DNA from 3 places in the Pantoea sp. E2023-21 genome. Region 3 is predicted to be linked to each of the others. Evidence: predicted binding sites of a transcription regulator. Region 3 holds the regulator's gene; each other region holds the start of a gene.

Region 1 (4,192 bases), 290 kb from region 3:
CTGTTCCGCTTTCGCGGCGGTCATCTCTTCGATGCGCTGACCTTTGCCGTCGAGAATACCGCTGACGTCAGACAACAGCACTAAATCGGCACCGAGGGTCGCGGCCAGCGCGGTCGCAGCCTGGTCGGCATTGACGTTCATCAACGCGCCGCCGTCGGTGATGCCAATTGAGCTGATGACCGGCATGTAGCCCGCGGCCAGCAACGTATTCACCAACGCCGGATTACCTGGCGTGGCGTTGCCAACGTGTCCCAGCTCTTCATCGAACTGCGCCACATTGACCAAACCGGCATCGCCCAGGCACAAACCCACTGCGCCGATGCCATATTTCTTCGCCCACGCCAGCAGCGTTTTGTTGGCGGTACCGGCTAACGCACCGGTAATAATGTCAATCTGATCGGCTGGCGTCACGCGCAAACCGTTCTTCTTTTTCACCGGCAGCGCGAGCTTCTTCATCAGCTCGTCCACCACGCAACCGCCGCCGTGCACAATGATCAGCGGACGCTGATGTTCATTGCGATACGCCAGCAGGGCATCAAACAGACGGGCCAGCGCTTCTTCGCTATCCAGCAGCACGCCACCCAGTTTAATGATTAATGGATTCATTGCGTTATCCGTTGGTTAAATCAGAGACAGCGTTTCGGGGAAGCCGAAACGAATGTTCAAACACTGAACCGCCTGCGATGAGGCACCTTTCAGCAAGTTATCTTCGGCAGCGACCACAATCAGGTGTTCACCTTGCATGGCGAAGCCGATGTCGCAGAACGGCAAACCAACCACCGCTTTCAGCGCCGGAACGCCTTTGTCATACACGCGCACCAGCGGCTTGTCGTGGTAAGCGTGATGGAAGGCATCGGCGACATCCTGCTGCGTCACGCCCGCTTTCAGGCGGCAGGTGGTGGTCGACAAAATACCGCGCGGGAAGCTGCCCAGATGTGGCGTGAAGATCACTGGCGTGCCGAGATGCGCCACGATTTCCGGATGATGACGGTGATTAAACAGGCCGTAAGGCTGCAAGCTCACTTCACAGAAGCTGGTCGCCACATTGGCTTTACGCCCTGCGCCGCTTACGCCGCTGGTGGCATTGATCACCGGCCACTGTGCATCGTTAAGCAGGCCCGCTGCGATCAGCGGTTTCAGCGACAGCTGTGCTGCGGTTGGGTAGCAACCCGGCACCGCAACCAGTTCCGCGTCTTTAATTTTGTCGTGCTGCCATTCAGCCAGGCCGTAAACCGCCTTGTCCAGCCAATCCTGATGCTGATGGCTGAAACCGTAATATTGCGTATAAAAAGCATCGTCGTTGACGCGGAACGCGCCGGAGAGATCAAACACCACGCAACCTGCTTTAAGGAATTCGGGTGCCAGATCGTGGCTGACTTCGTGGGCCGTGGCGAGAAATACCACATCCACTTTATCGGCCCATTCAGCGGCATCGCTCAACGGCTGCAACGGCAAATCAACAATGCCTTTGAGCTGCGGATGCAAATCCGACAATAACTTTCCGGCATCCGGGCTTTGCGCTGAAACCGCCAAAGCGGTTATGTTCATATGCGGATGGCGATTCAGGTAGGTGGCAAGCTCTACGCCAGCGTAACCACTGGCACCAACGATCAGCGTATTCAACATCAGGCTGTATACCTTATTACAGTCACACGTATCGGGTCGCGGCCTTGCCCCGTTGCCCAGAATGCCGTTTGCAGAAGATTTGATGCTTCACATGCAAGCGACGTTATTGTATTTTTATTCACTATTAATGCATGAATATTGATACATCCTAACCCAAGGACCGTCAACAGTGAAGACAAAATTACCACCTTTTATCGAACTCTACCGCCAGTTGATTGCCACGCCATCAATCAGCGCAACCGACAGCGCACTGGATCAGAGTAATGAAACTTTAATCAATTTGCTGGCCGGCTGGTTCCGCGATATTGGCTTCAGTGTAGAAGTGCAGCCGGTGCCTGGCACGCGGCATAAATTCAACATGCTGGCACGCAGTGGATTGGGCGCAGGCGGTCTGTTACTCGCCGGTCATACCGACACCGTGCCTTACGATGATGGCCGCTGGACGCGCGATCCCTTTACGCTGACAGAACATGACAACAAGCTATACGGCTTGGGCACCGCCGATATGAAAGGCTTCTTCGCCTTTATTCTGGATGCGCTGCGTGACGTTGACGTGACCAAACTTAGCAAGCCGCTCTACATCCTCGCCACTGCCGATGAAGAGACCACCATGGCGGGCGCGAAGTATTTCTCTGAATCAACCCAGTTGCGTCCAGATTGCGCCATCATCGGCGAGCCCACCTCGCTCAAGCCGGTGCGCGCTCATAAAGGTCATCTGTCGAATGTGATTCGTATTCAGGGACAATCAGGCCACTCCAGCGACCCATCGCGCGGCGTGAACGCCATTGAGCTGATGCATGAATCCATCACTCAGCTTATGCAGCTGCGTAACACCCTGAAAGAACGTTACAACCACGATGGTTTTGCCATTCCGTATCCAACCATGAACTTTGGCCATATTCACGGTGGCGACGCGGCCAACCGCATCTGCGCCTGCTGTGAGCTGCACATGGATATTCGTCCGCTGCCGGGCTTAACCCTGAGCGATTTAGATGGTCTGCTGAATGACGCGCTGGCGCCAGTCAGCGCGCGCTGGCCAGGACGTTTAACCGTGGGCGAGCTGCATCCGCCGATTCCAGGCTACGAATGCCCGGCCGATCATGAGCTGGTGCAAGTGGTGGAGAAGTTGCTGGGCGTGCCAACTGAAGTGGTGAACTATTGCACCGAAGCGCCTTTTATCCAGCAATTGTGCCCAACGCTGGTTTTAGGCCCGGGATCGATCAATCAAGCCCACCAGCCAGATGAGTTTATTGATACTGCATTTATCAAGCCGACTCATGCGCTTATCACCCAAGTCGTGCAGCATTTTTGTCATTGATGAACAACAGATGGGGCATTTCACTGTTAAATCAGCAAATTGCCCCGTCATTGTTCGGGATTTGATAATAAGAATAACTTATCTCGCTTCGCTGCAAGCAAATTCTTTGAATTTCCGTCATTTAGCAGCACATTTACGCAGATTTAAGGCAATTGACGTGCAGGAAGATACGTGGCTAGATAAAAGACGATGTTATGCCCGTGGATAATTCCCGTGGGGATATTTAAAAAGATGATGAGGGTGTCAGGGTCCAATGAACGAACAATATTCCGCAATGCGAAGTAATGTCAGTATGCTCGGCAAACTGCTCGGGGATACGATTAAGGATGCACTAGGAGAGAACATCCTCGACCAGGTGGAGACCATCCGTAAACTCTCTAAGTCATCCCGTGCGGGAAATGACACCCATCGTCAGGAACTGCTGACCACGCTGCAAAATCTGTCGAATGACGAGCTGCTGCCAGTAGCACGTGCGTTTAGCCAGTTCCTTAATCTCACCAACGTGGCTGAACAGTATCAAACCATTTCCCGTAGCGGTGATGGCGCGAACCATCCTGAACTGTTGAAAAAGACCTTTGAGCGTCTGAAACAGCAAGGTGATATCAGCGAAGCGGCTATCCGCCAATCGATTGAAGAGCTGTCACTGGAACTGGTGCTGACTGCGCACCCCACCGAAATTACCCGCCGCACACTGATTCACATGCTGGGCGAAGTGAATAGCTGTTTGCAGCAGCTCGATCACAGCGATATCTCTGACTATGAGCGTACGCAGGTAATGCGCCGTCTGCGTCAGCTGGTGGCGCAAGCCTGGCATACTGACGAAATCCGCAAATATCGCCCAACGCCAATCGATGAAGCCAAATGGGGCTTTGCCGTGGTGGAAAACAGCCTGTGGCAAGGCGTACCAGCTTTCCTGCGTGAGTTGAACGAACAAGTCGAAGAGAGCTTTGGCATCAAGCTGCCGGTCGATTTCGTGCCGATTAAGTTTACGTCCTGGATGGGCGGCGACCGTGACGGTAACCCGAACGTCACCGCGCCGATTACCCGCCATGCGATGCAGTTGAGTCGCTGGAAAGCCGCAGACCTGTTCCTGCGTGATATCGGCGTGCTGGTTTCTGAGCTGTCGATGTCCGAATGCAGCGACGAAGTGCGCGAGCTATGCGGCGATCCCGAAGCGCTGGAGCCTTATCGTATGGTGCTCAAGCGTATCCGCAGTCAACTGATGACCACGCAAGCCTATCTGGGCCG
Region 2 (4,192 bases), 1.0 Mb from region 3:
TGCCAATCACCGAAATGGTATCGGCGAGGGTTTCGCCTTTCTTGCCGAGGGAAGTGTTGCTGCCATCGGCAAAGCCGACCACCGACGCGCCGAGACGATGCATCGCGGTTTCAAATGACAGGCGCGTGCGCGTGGAAGCCTCAAAGAAGCAGCTGGCAATAACGTTGTGCTTTAGCAGCTCCGGCTGAGGATGGGCTTTCAGCTGGGCGGCGGTATGCAGCACCAGCTCCAGCTCGTCGCGGTTGAGATCGTTGATGGAAATAATGTGCTTGCGATATAGCGGGTTGGCCATAGCGTTCTCCTCTGCGCTGCCGGATTGCGGACAAAAAAAAGCCCCTGCTTAAGGGGCTTTTTTTACGATCGATTGATGACGGAAAGAAACAAATGCGCCGCCCGCTTTCAGGCGTCGTTGAGCGTCAAATTGTGCGCTGCACTGTGGCATGTTTCCTCCGGCAAATTGGGCCGCATTATACGCATTCACTGATTTGCATCAAGCAAATATCGCGTGCGAGGTAAACGTTTGCGGCACAGCAAATTATCGCTTGCCGAGCGTTGCTACCATCACCGCTTTAATGGTGTGCATGCGGTTCTCTGCTTGATCGAACACGATACTGTGCGCGGATTCAAACACCTCATTACTCACTTCCATGCCATCCTGCAAACCATACTGTTCAGCCATTTGGCGGCCCAGCGTGGTTTTGTCGTCATGGAACGCGGGCAAGCAGTGCAGGAACTTCACCTGCGGGTTGCCGGTCAGTGCCAGCATCGCGCTGTTAACCTGATAGGGACGCAGCAGGGCGATGCGATCTTCCCACACCGATTTGGCTTCGCCCATCGACACCCATACATCAGTGTAGATGAAGTCGGCACCTTGCACGCCTTCAGCGATATCTTCGGTCAGCGTGATTTTGCCGCCGGTTTGCTGCGCGGCCACGCGGCATTGTTCTACTAATTCCACTTCCGGCCAGCAGCCTTTCGGCGCCACCAGACGCAGATCCAGGCCCACTAGCGCTGCGGCTTCCAGCATGCTGTTGCCCATGTTGTTGCGCGCATCACCAACATACACCAGCGTCATTTGATTCAGCGATTTGCCGGGCAGATGTTCCTGCATGGTCAACAGATCGGCCAGCAGCTGCGTAGGGTGAAACTCGGTGGTGAGGCCGTTCCACACCGGCACGCCAGCGAATTCCGCTAAGGTTTCCACCAGTTGCTGGCCGTAGCCGCGATATTGAATACCGTCATACATGCGTCCCAGCACGCGCGCCGTGTCTTTCATCGACTCTTTATGGCCGATTTGGCTGCCGCTTGGGCCGAGATAAGTGACGTTAGCGCCCTGATCGTAAGCGGCAACTTCGAAAGAGCATCGGGTACGAGTCGAGTCTTTTTCGAAGATGAGCGCGATGTTTTTGCCTTTCAGATACTGCGTTTCGCTGGCATTTTTCTTGGCGTGTTTTAATTCACCTGCCAGACTCAGCAGAGAAGCGATTTCGGCTGGGGTAAAATCCAGCAATCTCAGGAAATGTCTTTGATGTAGCTGACTCATACAGCACTCCGGATGCCTACATTAAATGAATTAAAATTCAATCTAACCGTATGAATATGCATTTTCAACCCCAGCGTTAAGAAACTTGTTGTTTTGTGTAGTGGCGCGCGAGGCAGTGTGGGAAAATAATTGTATTCAGCCGAATATTTTGAGGACACACCCATGGCATATGAAGCATTGCTGGAAGAACAGCGTGAAGAGACGCGACTGATCATTGAAGAGTTGCTGGAAGACGGCAGCGATCCTGATGCGCTTTACACTATCGAGCATCATCTCTCCTGCAACAATTTCGACTCGCTGGAAAAGGTCGCGGTTGATGCCTTCAAGCTGGGCTACGAAGTGAGCGAGCCAGAAGAGCTGGAGCTGGAAGACGGCACCACTGTAATGTGTGTGGATATCCTGAGCGAAGGCGCGTTGAAGCCTGAATTGATTGATGCGCAGGTTGAGCAGCTGGTGAATCTGGCGGGCAGCTACAACGTCGATTACGACGGTTGGGGCACCTACTTTGAAGATCCTGATGCCGAAGATGAAGACGACGATGGCGAATTCATCGACGACGAAGAAGACAACGGTGTGCGTCACTAAGCATTAATGGGCGGCGCTCGTCGCCCTGAAACCTTCTCCCCGTAAGACAAAAGATTGCCCATGAATTACGCTCCGCTATTAGAACCGATCTATCAATTCCTGCATTGCCGCACGCCACAAGCGTGGATTGATGAAGCGCGCAAGCCGGAAAATCTGACGTTGCTGCTCACCGATCACATGGTTTGCGAATTGAAGGCCGCGCAAACCGCGGTGTTTATCATCCGTAAATACGTGGCGGATAAGCCGAGTGGTGATGCCATTCTGGCGTGGCTCAAGCCGTATGAAGACTTCATCTACCGCGATGAGCAGGACAGTAACTTCATCAATGCCCACAAGAATCTGACCAAAAGCATCATCGTGCGCAACGAGTTGCCTTGGGCCGACGACCTGGTGGAGATGATGGTGCTGCTGGTTAAAGAGGAGCTGCATCACTTTTATCAGGTATGGGAAATCATGCAGTCGCGCGGGTTGCCGTATCGCAAAATCACCGCCAGCCGCTATGCCAAAGGGCTGATCCGTGAAATCGCCACCTATGAGCCTGATGCGCTGGTGGATAAGTTGATTTGCGGGGCGTATATCGAAGCGCGATCCTGCGAGCGTTTTGCCAGCCTGGCGCCGTATCTGGATGAGCAGTTGGAGAAGTTCTATATTTCACTGCTGCGATCGGAAGCACGTCACTATCAGGATTACCTGAAGCTGGCGCAGCAGATTTCGCCAAAAGATATCGCGCCGCGTGTACGCGTATTTGGTGAAACGGAAGCGCGCCTAATCAGCGAGCCGGATGGCGAACTGCGGTTCCATAGCGGTGTGCCGGCGGTTTAATAGATTGATTTCTTACCGGTTACGCGGTGCGCATGAATGCGCACCCTACGTTACACCGTAGGGTCGCCATTTATGGCGACCTCATTCATCACAACACCTTCAGCATGCGCACTTCGCAATCCACATGCCCGGTGCAGCCCATCGCGCTGTCAATCAGCTCAAATCCCAACGACTCATACAATTTAATCGCACGCGTCAGGCTACCGGTAGTTTCCAGATAACAGCGCTGAAAACCTTGCTGACGGGCGAACGCCATTGCGCGCAGCGCCAGATCGCGCGCCAACCCTAAACCGCGCACCTGCGGCAGAAAATACATTTTCTGCAGTTCACAGATATCCGGCGCGCTACAGGCCAACGGTGCGACACCGCCGCCGCCCACCACCACGCCATCATGCTCAACTATCCAGTAGGCGCTGTTGGCTTCGTTATAGAGCTCGAACAGGCGATCCAAATTGGGATCGGACACGGTGTAGCCTTTATCCGCCGTCAGACCAAATTCAGCTGATACGTCGCGGATCACTTTTGCAATCCACGGATTATCAGCGGCGGTAATGGGGCGCACCTGTAAATTGATGGGGGCGTCGGTGGTCATCATTATCTTCCGGTATAAAAAAGCCGGGCAGTGCCCGGCTTCGATTAAGCAGTTGGACTGAAGCGCTTACAATGCCGCAATCACGCCCTGCTGTTCAAACAGTTTTGCTTTAGATTGTTCCAGCTCAGCCACGCGCTCGCGCTCTTTCGCCACCACAGCTTCCGGCGCACGTGAGACAAAGCCCTCATTCGCCAGCTTGGTCTGGATCTTCTCGATTTCGACATCAAGTTTCACCAGCTCTTTCGCCAGACGCTCGAGCTCGGCTTCTTTGTTGACCAGATCCGCCATCGGGATTAGCAACTCCGCGCCTTCAACAATCTTGGTGACCGAAACCGGGCCTTTCTCGCCCGCAGGCAGAATGGTCAGGCTTTCCAGACGCGCCAGACGCGACAGGAAGGTGCGGTTCTCTTCTACACGACGCTGGGCGGCGGCAGAGCAGTCACGCAGTAACACGTCGAGCGGCTTGCTTGGTGCAATGTTCATCTCAGCACGGATATTACGTACCGCGACGATCGCCTGCTTCATCCACTCAATATCGGCTTGCGCCTCGGCATCTTCTTTTGCCGCGTCATACTGCGGGAACGGTTGCAGCATGATGGTATCGTGGTCGATGTTTTTCAGGCCTTTCACACGCTGCCAGATGGTTTCAG
Region 3 (4,192 bases):
GCATGGAGACGCTAGGAAAGCAAAACCCTGCGAGCAACGGTGCGCCCGCCAATAAGACCTTCAAATCTGGCGGATTATAAAAACAAAACGCCCGGCATCAGCCGGGCGTTTTTGATTACCGCTCAGTGTTTATCACTTCACAAACTCTTCGCCCTGCGCGATATCTTTCTTCAGCGTTTCCAACATACCGTTCAGCGCCTGCTGTTCGAAGGCACTGAGCGTCCCCAGCGGACGGCGTTCGACGATGCCGTTTTTACCCAGCAGCAGCGGCTGCGAGAAGAAGCGGGCATATTCGCCATCGCCTTCCACATATGCGCACTCCACCACATTGGCTTCACCTTGCAGGGCGCGAATCAATGACAGGCCAAAACGCGCCGCCGCTTGTCCCATCGACAGCGTCGCCGATCCGCCGCCGGCTTTGGCTTCGACTACTTCGGTGCCCGCGTTCTGAATACGTTTGGTGAGATCCGCCACTTCCTGCTCGCTGAAGCTCACGCCTTTCACCTGCGACAGCAGCGGGAGGATAGTAACGCCTGAATGCCCGCCTACTACCGGCACTTCAATCTCGTTAGGCTGCTTGCCTTTCAGCGCCGCGACAAAGGTATTGGCGCGGATGATATCAAGGGTAGAAACGCCAAACAGGCGATTCTTATCATATACGCCGGCTTTCTTCAGCACTTCAGCCGCAATGGCCACCGTGGTGTTCACCGGATTGGTGATGACGCCAATCAGGGCTTTCGGCGCGGTGCTCGCCACCTGTTCGATCAGGTTACGCACGATGCCGGCGTTGACGTTAAACAGATCGGCGCGATCCATGCCCGGTTTACGCGCCACGCCAGCAGAAATCAGTACTACATCGGCACCCTGCAGCGCAGGTGTGGCATCTTCACCGCTGAAGCCTTCCACGGTGACTGCCGTAGGAATGTGGCTGAGGTCAACCGCCACGCCGGGCGTGACCGGGGCGATATCATAAAGTGTGAGAGCTGAGCCTGCGGGTAATTGCGTTTTAAGCAGTAGTGCGAGCGCCTGGCCAATACCACCAGCGGCACCGAGAACGGCAACTTTCATCCTGAACTCCTTATTAAGGTGGGGCAGAGATATGCCGAAAATCCATCAGGTTACGAGTTTAATCAACTTCTCAGGCGATAGCGACTAAACCTGTCGCGCACTTAACACTACGCCGCAATCGGCTCCCGAGACATCTCCACTTCAGAAGTCGCCTGAATGATTCATTCGCAGCCAGAACACAATGGACGGCAATGATCATCGATATAGTTGTTACCACATCAATAATATAACAACTTCGCAACCTTCGCTTTGCGCGCCCACCCGCGATTTTGGTGCAACATAATATTCTGTTATTATGCCCGCCCCGCAGGTCATTACCGCGATTCTCTTATCAGACTTATTGCATAAAAATTCATCTAAATGCATAATAATTTATCTGCCGTGGGCCTGTTGCCCTCTGCAACCCTCTTTTTATTGGTAGCTTATGCGAAACCCATCGAAACAAGACGACTTGATTAAGGCGTTTAAAGCCTTATTGAAGGAAGAGAAATTCAGCTCCCAGGGCGAAATCGTGCAGGCGCTGCAGGAAGACGGCTTCGAGAATATCAATCAGTCCAAAGTTTCTCGTATGCTGACCAAGTTCGGCGCAGTACGTACCCGCAACGCCAAGATGGAGATGGTTTATTGCCTGCCTGCTGAACTCGGCGTACCCACCACCACCAGCCCGCTGAAGAATCTGGTGCTGGATATCGATTACAACGATGCGTTAGTGGTGATTCATACCAGTCCGGGTGCAGCACAGCTGATTGCTCGCCTGCTGGATTCTCTCGGCAAAGCAGAAGGGATTCTCGGCACCATCGCCGGTGATGACACCATCTTTATTACGCCCGCGCGCACCTTCTCGGTGAAACAGCTACACGATGCTGTACTGGTTTTATTCGAACAAGAGCTATAAAAATCTGCTGATTACCGGCGGATCTGCTGTCGGTAATCCCAATCCTCCCGCATGCTTCGTAACCAATCTGTTACAAATCCCTTTGTAAATAATAAGTTATCCATATGCCCAGCGGTTCTTTTCACTTCTGTAGATTGGTACGACCTTTGCCCCTGCTTAACTCAACGCGCTATTTTACACTGCTTTACTTATAGTGATTAGTGTCATTAGCTCCCCATAGCGTACTCGCTAGCGAGATCAACCATGATCTTTCGCACTAAAAGATAATTTGATGTAGATCATTGTTTTTGCTTTGAAATACACCCAGCTGATTAATGTTTGGGCGTTTTTTATAACTCTTGGTTCTAAAAAAGTGCCATAAGGATAAAGAATTACAACCAAACATTATTAGCTAGATATTAATTTCGTGAGTGATTAGATCTATACTTAGTTTCGTGATGCAAATCACACGAAAGAAAAAGATAAAAATAGACGACGAGGAAAAATATCATGACCGTTAAAACTACTATCGCAACACTAAGCATTCTCTCTGCCCTGTCATTTGGTGCTTTTGCAGCAGATTCTATTAATGCCGAGCAGGCAGCGAATCTGCAACCCGCAGGCACTATCAGCGTCAGCGGCGTGGGCGGTTCACCTATGGATATTCGTCAGCAGCTAAACGATAAAGCCGATCAGCAAGGTGCTAAAGCGTACCGCGTGATCGAGGCGAATACCGGTGACAACTATCACGTTACCGCTGAACTGTACAAATAAGTTACTGATTCAGGACGCAATGTGAACGGTGACCCGTTTGAGACGCACTTGCCTCTCAGGTTACCGAACCCAATTTCAGGAGAGTGAATCATGAAAACCAAATTTACTGTCGCAGTGCTGGGCCTGGCTTCTGTACTTTCTTTCGGCGCAGGCGCCGCAAGTCTGGTTTCTAACCAACAGGCCGAACAGCTGCAATCCTTGAACCAAACCATCAGCGTGAGCGGTGTTGACGGCGACCAAACCAACGTTCGTCAGGCACTGTCACAGAAAGCTGACGCTCAGGGTGCCAGCCATTACCGCATCATTGAGAGCAACCGTGGCGATACTTTCCACGTCACTGCTGAACTGTACAAATAATCACTAATCGAACGTCCGGCGCCTTAAGAGTGCCAGGCAATAGATCGACGACCCGCCCACCCATTTCTGCCGCAGGTTGTTGATTAAATGAGGAGAAAATTATGAAAATCAAAACAACCATCGCAACTGCTAGCCTGCTTTCCCTGTTCGCCTTTGGTGCTTCTGCAGCACAACTGGTGACTGAAGAACAGGCGCAGAATCTGCAACCTACCGGCAGCACTGTATCAATTAGCGGAACCGGCGGTTCACCAATGGATTATCGCGCTGAGCTTTCTCAAAAAGCCGATGCGCAAGGCGCCAGCGCTTATAAAGTGATTGAAGCCAAAACCGGCGACAGTTATCACCTGACCGCTGAGCTATATAAGTAATTCCTCGTCAATTAAGACGAACCCTTTGGCCCCGCTCGCCGGGGCCCTTTTTTACTTAACGTTGAAGCGGAGCTGGCCTTCCAGCTCCTCTTCTGCTTCATCAAATAACAGGATCAATGCGCCATACCGGCGTTTCTGCCCTTTCCCGAGATTTACAAATTCAATGTCCAGCGGCAACGGCAGTTGCTCACCCACCAGCGCGTCCCAAAGATCGTCCAGATCGTTGATAGCGAGATCGGTTAGCGCAAAACGATCGCTAAACTGTCGATAAAAATGGGCTTGATCGACAATCTCGTCGAAATCGAAACGCTCGGTTCTCATCATGACGCCCTCTTAGTTGTCGCGGCTAGCTTAGTCCGCCGAGGTGCAGCGCTTTCACTTCCAGATACTCTTCCATCCCCAACACCGAACCTTCGCGTCCCAATCCTGACTCTTTTATGCCACCAAACGGTGCCAGTTCAGTCGATACTGCACATTCATTAATGCCGATCATGCCCGCTTCCAGCGCCGCCGATACGCGGAACACACGCTGAAGATTCTGGGTGTAGAAATATGCTGCCAGGCCAAACTCGGTATTATTGGCGCGTTCAATCACATCGGCTTCATCGTCGAAGCGGAAGCACGCCGCAACCGGACCAAACGTCTCTTCCTGTGCCAGCTTCATCTCCTCATGCGCTTCTGTAATCACCGTTGGTTGCCAGAAGTTGCCGCCAAGGGGGTGACGTTCGCCGCCGATCAGCAGTTTGCCACC

Evidence for each region. Region 3 encodes ArgR, which controls arginine synthesis, uptake and breakdown. Its sites were predicted from a motif close to ANTGAATAAAAATACANT; they were not measured.
Region 1: the regulator ArgR is predicted to act here: its motif matches at 1,732-1,749, upstream of argC (N-acetyl-gamma-glutamyl-phosphate reductase).
Region 2: the regulator ArgR is predicted to act here: its motif matches at 1,568-1,585, upstream of argF (ornithine carbamoyltransferase).

What each region holds. Positions count from the first base shown of each region.
Region 1 is NZ_CP195344.1:3,102,111-3,106,302, forward strand. It holds gene argB (acetylglutamate kinase) at 1-606, opposite strand, end outside; gene argC (N-acetyl-gamma-glutamyl-phosphate reductase) at 622-1,626, opposite strand; gene argE (acetylornithine deacetylase) at 1,796-2,944, shown strand; gene ppc (phosphoenolpyruvate carboxylase) at 3,198-4,192, shown strand, end outside.
Region 2 is NZ_CP195344.1:3,816,674-3,820,865, forward strand. It holds gene pyrB (aspartate carbamoyltransferase) at 1-292, opposite strand, end outside; gene argF (ornithine carbamoyltransferase) at 536-1,543, opposite strand; gene rraB (ribonuclease E inhibitor RraB) at 1,706-2,128, shown strand; gene miaE (tRNA isopentenyl-2-thiomethyl-A-37 hydroxylase MiaE) at 2,189-2,950, shown strand; gene ACRQ84_RS17845 (GNAT family N-acetyltransferase) at 3,039-3,542, opposite strand; gene ACRQ84_RS17850 (valine--tRNA ligase) at 3,609-4,192, opposite strand, start outside.
Region 3 is NZ_CP195344.1:2,814,877-2,819,068, forward strand. It holds gene mscM (miniconductance mechanosensitive channel MscM) at 1-80, shown strand, start outside; gene mdh (malate dehydrogenase) at 133-1,068, opposite strand; gene argR (transcriptional regulator ArgR) at 1,493-1,963, shown strand; gene yhcN (peroxide/acid stress response protein YhcN) at 2,453-2,716, shown strand; gene ACRQ84_RS13170 (YdgH/BhsA/McbA-like domain containing protein) at 2,807-3,073, shown strand; gene yhcN (peroxide/acid stress response protein YhcN) at 3,175-3,441, shown strand; gene ACRQ84_RS13180 (barstar family protein) at 3,493-3,762, opposite strand; gene ACRQ84_RS13185 (NAD-dependent succinate-semialdehyde dehydrogenase) at 3,788-4,192, opposite strand, start outside.